Linked DNA regions of Neobacillus sp. PS2-9. The protein of the gene in region 1 interacts with the protein of each later gene in a pairwise test. Links are inferred from orthologs where the notes say so. Each region holds a gene or a part of one and is shown on either strand. Other genes may lie near its edges. The genes, in order: RCG25_RS04405 and topA.

Region 1 (3,093 bases):
TAACACAACGATCGGTGGATACAAATTAGGTAAAGATGGAGCATGGATTAAGTAATCTATGCACCACTGAAAGAGGTAATTCCTTAGGGGATTGCCTCTTTTTTTGCAAAAATATACTCAAATGGCTTTCTGAATTTATTTGTATTTTTTCCGTTTATTACTATCCTTTAATTGTTTTCGTTTTGCTAATAATGGACAAACTGAAAAACAAGGAGGATGTTTAATGCTGTATCTTACCTTGATAGTATGTTTTTTTGTCTCCATTCTTATTACTCCACTTATAAAAAAACTCGCCTTTCGCATTGGCGCGACAGATCGTCCAAATCATCGGAAAGTTCATCAGTCGATTATGCCAAGGCTAGGTGGCTTAGCTATATTTATTAGTTTTATGGTAGGTATCTTCCTATTAAGACCAGATAACCCATACTCAATTGGCATCTTCATCGGCTGTCTGTTCATCGTAATTACCGGTTTTTGTGATGATTTGTTTGAATTACCGGCAAAGTATAAACTTCTCGGTCAATTAGCAGCGGCGTGCTCGGTTGTGTTTTTAGGTGATTTGCAAATGGTGTTTATTAACCTTCCATTTGGTGGTCAGCTTCAGTTTGGGCTTTTAAGTATTCCATTTACGATCCTTTGGATTGTTGGGATTACGAATGCCATTAACTTAATTGATGGACTCGATGGGCTAGCAGCAGGGGTTTCGTCCATTGCCTTAATTACCATTTCTGGAATGGCAATTATTCAAGGGAATTTTTACGTGGTGGCAGTGGGGTCAATCGTCCTCGCAAGCACGCTAGGCTTTTTAATTTACAATTTTCATCCTGCCAGTATTTTTATGGGGGATACAGGAGCTCTTTTTCTAGGTTTCATTATCTCTGTTCTTTCACTATTGGGTTTTAAGAATGTAACTTTTATTTCCTTTGTTATTCCAGTTATTATTCTGGGCGTTCCCATATCCGATACCTTATTTGCGATTATCCGGCGAATTATCAATAAACAGCCATTATCAGCACCTGATAAATCCCATCTTCATCACTGCATGCTGAGAATGGGCTATTCCCACCGTCAGACCGTGTTACTAATTTATGCCATGGCTGCATTTTTTGGACTTGTCGCAGTCATTTACTCCCAGGCCAGAATTGGTGGAGCTCTTTTCTTAATTGGGATTGTCGTCCTAACTATTGAGATTATTGCTGAAAAAATTGGTTTAATGGGAAAGGACCATCGTCCATTACTAAATATGGTTCGAACATTAAAAATGAGTACGGCAAAAGGTCGATCATAGTAAAAGGGACTCAAAAATGAGCCCCTTTTCGTTTTTTTTCCCAATTGCCTTCTTTCTAAAGACCTACTATAATCCACAGTAAGACATACCTGTTTTACCTTGAGAAATCTTCTTCTAGATAAATTGTATCACCTTTAGTTAATGTGCATTGGCCGTTCGTTAGTTCTACCATCCAATCCATAAAGTTTTGGACCTGACTTTCATCTACGAACGTTTCAACTTCAACCACATCCAAATAGTGAATTTCTTTTATGGTGAATTCGGAGGCACGCAATTCCTTTTCAATTTTTCCTAGCCAGGTGTAGTCAATTTTCACATGGATAATCTGTGAAAGTCTTCTTTCGACAATACCAATTGCGTCTAAGCCTTCGGATGTCGCCTTTCCGTAAGCACGGATCAGGCCACCTGCACCTAATTTAATACCACCAAAATAGCGGGTTATGACAACAACGGTGTCTTTTAGCTTTCTTTTTTTCAAAACTTCAAGAATAGGTACGCCTGCTGTTCCACTTGGCTCACCATCATCATTAGCCTTTTGAATGTGATCATGCTCACCAATGAGATAGGCTGAACAGTTATGTGTAGCATTCCAATGTTGTTTCTTAATCGCCTGAATGAAATCCTGTGCTTCCAACTCCGTTTCAGCTCTGTTAATATGTGCAATAAAACGGGACTTTTGAATGTTGATTTCATGTTCTCCTAATGTTTTTACAGTATAATATCGAGACAGCATGTAAGGGCTCCTTTCCTTAAAAGAAAAAATATAAAATATTGCTGTAATATACCTTTAATATGGTAGTAAAGTTCGAATGTTATAATAGGCCTAGTGGGTGAAATACTTTTCTATTTTATTAAAGTATAGTTTAATAGGAATAAAGCAGTAAAAATAATATTAATATTATACTACTTTCAGACTCATATTGAGGTTTCTAGAAAAGTTTTTTATTGGTTTATTCTAAAGTTTGTTAAATAAAGCGTAAGGCCTAAAGGGAAAAAATCCCGGAGGAATGTGATGAAAATTAAGCAAATTGATATGAAATCGATTGATGAAATTCGTGAAGAAATGATTGATACCGTCACCTGTAGTAAAAGTGATATTTTTCGTATTGGTGAGAAATGCCGTCATGACTATGAGAGCATGACAAATGAATTAGCTAATATTAAGCAAATGATGGTTAAGCTTATTGAAGAGGGAGACCAGTTGGAAGAACAGGTCAAAGAAGCACGTTTGACTCTTTCAGAGGTCAGTATGAATTTTAAACACTATACTGAGGAAGAGGTTCGTGAAGCCTACGAAAAAGCACATCAGTTACAAATGGATCTATCGATTAACTGGCAGTATAAAAAACAACTGCTTGATAAAAGAGATGATCTTGAACGAAGACTTATTGGATTAATTGATACGATTGATCGTGCTGATCAGCTTATTTCACAAATTTCCGTTGTTATGAATTATTTAACCAGTGACTTAAAACAAGTCGGTGAAGTATTAGAAGATGCTAAAGCAAAGCAAGACTTCGGTTTGAAAATAATTGAAGCGCAAGAGGAAGAGAGAAAGCGATTGTCACGGGAAATACATGACGGTCCAGCACAGATGCTTGCCAATGTTATCATGCGCTCGGATTTAATTGAGCGAGTCTTTCGCGAAAAAGGCCCAGATGAAGCTTTCTCTGAAGTCAATAGCTTCAAAAAAATGGTGCGTTCAGCACTATATGAGGTGAGAAGGATTATTTATGACCTACGTCCAATGGCACTGGATGATTTAGGTTTGGTACCTACCCTCAGAAAATATCTACAAACAATCG
Region 2 (3,315 bases), 2.7 Mb from region 1 along the record:
ATCCCCCAGATACAAAACCACTTCGATGGCATTTTCCATTTCGAAATCGAATTATTAGCGGTCTATCTAGAGGTACCTTTATTATAGAAGCAAAAAGAAAAAGCGGATCACTCATCACAGCGAATTATGCCGTAAATGAAGGTCGAGATGTATTTTCATTGCCTGGCAGTATTTATAATCCATGTTCAGCAGGGGCTAACGAGCTAATCCAACAAGGGGCAAAACTTGTGACATGTGCAGGGGATATTTTAGAGGAAATAAGATAAAACTCTAGGTTAAAAGGGAATTTTGGGAATAAAAGTAGTGTTTTTGCAGGTTTTTTTCGACTAAATGGAGAAATTAGCTAAAAAAGGTTGCAATAATTTCTAATATGTTATACATTTTCCAACAGAAGTTCGAAAAAATGGCTAAACATAAAATACTATTAAAATTAACTTATAAATTGATCATTATTGGGATAGGGCAGTTTTGTAAAGTATTTTCTCCGGTTCTAGTTTTTACTCGAATTTAGGAAAACTTCTCAAATAGAAGCACCGTAGAAACAGGCATATGCCATTTTCAAGGCGCTTTCACACTTTCCCTCTTAAGGAGGATATTGGATGGCAGACTTTCTAGTAATTGTAGAATCACCTGCAAAAGCGAAAACGATTGAACGATATTTAGGTAATAAATATAAAGTAAAAGCATCTATGGGACATGTTCGTGACCTACCAAGAAGCCAAATGGGGGTCAATGTTGAAAATGGCTTTGAACCTAAATATATTACAATCCGTGGCAAGGGTCCTGTATTAAAAGAATTAAAAACTGCAGCAAAAAAAGCAAAAAAAGTTTATCTAGCAGCCGACCCTGATCGTGAAGGGGAAGCAATTGCATGGCATTTGGCTCATAGTCTAGACGTAGATATTCATTCAGATTGCCGCGTAGTTTTTAATGAAATTACAAAAGAAGCAATCAAGGAATCTTTTAAACATCCACGACCAATTAATACGGACCTCGTAGATGCACAACAGGCTCGAAGAATTTTAGACCGGCTTGTAGGCTACAATATCAGCCCGCTTTTATGGAAGAAAGTAAAAAAAGGATTGAGTGCAGGACGGGTTCAATCAGTTGCAGTTCGCTTAATTATTGATAGGGAAAATGAAATTAAAGCGTTTACTCCTGAAGAATATTGGACAATTGAAGGAGAATTTTTAAAGGGAAAAGACCATTTTAGTGCGGCATTTCATTCCCTAGTTGGAAAAGAAAAAACAGGGTTAGCCTCAGAGCAGGATGTTCAAACGATACTGAAGCAATTAGATGATAACAAGTTCAAAGTTGTCTCAGTCACTAAAAAAGAAAGAAGAAGAAATCCGGCGCCACCTTTCATTACTTCTTCTTTGCAACAAGAGGCAGCGAGGAAACTTAATTTTCGTGCGAAGAAAACCATGATGCTTGCACAGCAGCTGTACGAAGGTATTGAGCTTGGGAAAGAAGGAACAGTTGGACTCATTACCTATATGAGAACAGATTCAACGAGAATTTCCGAAGTGGCTCAAACAGAAGCAGCTAATTATATAAAAGCTGAGTTTGGTGAAAGCTTTTTAAAAGAAGAGCAAAGAAAAGAGAAAAAACAGTCGAATGCTCAAGATGCCCACGAAGCTGTTCGTCCGACAAGTACATTAAGGGATCCGAACAGCATGAAGGAATTTCTTTCTCGAGATCAATTCCGCCTCTATAAATTAATTTGGGAGCGCTTCTTAGCAAGCCAAATGGCACAGGCAGTAATGGATACGATGAGTGTAGATTTGCAAAATGGAGATGTAATTTTCCGTGCAACTGGCTCAAAGGTCAAGTTTCCAGGTTTCATGAAGGTGTATGTTGAAGGATCAGATGATCAGGTAGATGGCCCAGATAAAATGCTACCGGATTTAAAAGAAGGGGATGAAGTCTTTAAAAAGGACATCGAACCTAAGCAACATTTCACACAGCCACCACCAAGATACACTGAGGCAAGATTGGTGAAAACACTTGAAGAACTGGGTATTGGCCGCCCGTCTACTTATGCACCTACACTTGATACGATTCAAAAGCGCGGCTATGTTGCCTTGGACAATAAACGATTTGTGCCAACGGAACTTGGTGAAATTGTTCATGAGTTAATGGTTGAGTTTTTCCCTGATATTCTAAATGTCGAATTTACTGCTAAGATGGAACAAGGGTTAGATAATGTTGAAGATGGTAAAGTTCGTTGGGTTCAAATTATTGATGAGTTTTACCAGGACTTTGAAACGCATTTAGTAATAGCCGAAAAAGAAATGCAGTCAGTAGAAATCAAAGATGAGCCTGCAGGCGAAGACTGTGAAAACTGTGGAAACCCAATGGTGTTTAAAATGGGACGCTATGGAAAATTTATGGCATGCAGTAATTTTCCAGATTGTCGAAACACCAAACCAATAGTAAAAGAAATTGGTATGACTTGTCCTAGTTGTAAGGAAGGTCAGGTTGTTGAACGAAAGAGTAAGAAAAAGAGACTTTTTTACGGTTGTACCAGATACCCAGAATGTGAATTCATCTCTTGGGATAAGCCGCTACCAAGACCTTGTCCAAAATGTGAGGGCTTGCTTGTAGAAAAGAAATTAAAAAAAGGTGTACAGGTACAATGTACGGAATGTGACTATAAGGAAGAGCAACAGAGTTAAAAGGGTGGGAAGTCTCCGCTCTTTTTTTTATTTGTGAAATAAAAAACTTTTTTGTTTTTAATTCGTATAGTACAATGCAAGATGGACTTAAATAAGGGAAAGCTAATTGTATATGCTATTTCTCTTTAAAAATTGGGTATAAATGTAATAGGAAGTACATCAGGAGGTATATTGATGAAGGATGTAACAATAAATGTTGTCGGTGCTGGCTTAGCAGGAAGTGAAGCAGCATGGCAAATAGCTAAACGTGGTGTAAAGGTTCGTCTTTACGAAATGCGTCCTGTGAAACAGACTCCTGCCCACCATACAGATAAATTTGCTGAATTGGTTTGTAGTAATTCACTGCGAGCAAATACATTAACCAATGCAGTTGGTGTGCTTAAAGAAGAAATGCGAAAGCTAGACTCTGTCATCATGGCAGCAGCAGATGCTTGTTCCGTTCCAGCTGGTGGAGCTTTAGCGGTTGATCGTCATGAATTTGCTGCTAAGGTAACGGAGTTAGTCAAGAATCATGAAAATGTAACGGTAGTAAATGAAGAGGTAACCAAAATACCTGAAGGTCCAACGGTTATTGCTACTGGTCCTCTAACGAGTGCAGACCTTTCTGCAGAGTTAAAGAACCTTACGGGTGAGGAAT

The links.
Region 2: the proteins of RCG25_RS04405 (region 1) and topA interact in binary tests that used the Escherichia coli proteins (3 or more experiments, as listed by UniProt). The link is inferred for Neobacillus sp. PS2-9 from one-to-one orthologs.

What each region holds. Positions count from the first base shown.
Region 1 is NZ_CP133269.1:908,688-911,780, forward strand. Bases 203-2,960 are described here. They hold RCG25_RS04405 (YigZ family protein), read right to left. Parts: upstream 2,022-2,960; coding sequence 1,383-2,021; downstream 203-1,382. Other genes in these bases: RCG25_RS04400 (glycosyltransferase family 4 protein), read left to right, coding at 224-1,288; RCG25_RS04410 (sensor histidine kinase), read left to right, coding at 2,301-2,960. In the rest of the region: RCG25_RS04395 (bifunctional 2',3'-cyclic-nucleotide 2'-phosphodiesterase/3'-nucleotidase), read left to right, coding at 1-55; more of RCG25_RS04410, read left to right, coding at 2,961-3,093.
Region 2 is NZ_CP133269.1:3,572,333-3,575,647, reverse strand. The notes cover bases 159-3,138. They hold topA (type I DNA topoisomerase), read left to right. Parts: upstream 159-599; coding sequence 600-2,678; downstream 2,679-3,138. Other genes in these bases: trmFO (FADH(2)-oxidizing methylenetetrahydrofolate--tRNA-(uracil(54)-C(5))-methyltransferase TrmFO), read left to right, coding at 2,853-3,138; dprA (DNA-processing protein DprA), read left to right, coding at 159-266. Also shown: more of dprA, read left to right, coding at 1-158; more of trmFO, read left to right, coding at 3,139-3,315. UniProt on the Escherichia coli protein: Releases the supercoiling and torsional tension of DNA, which is introduced during the DNA replication and transcription, by transiently cleaving and rejoining one strand of the DNA duplex.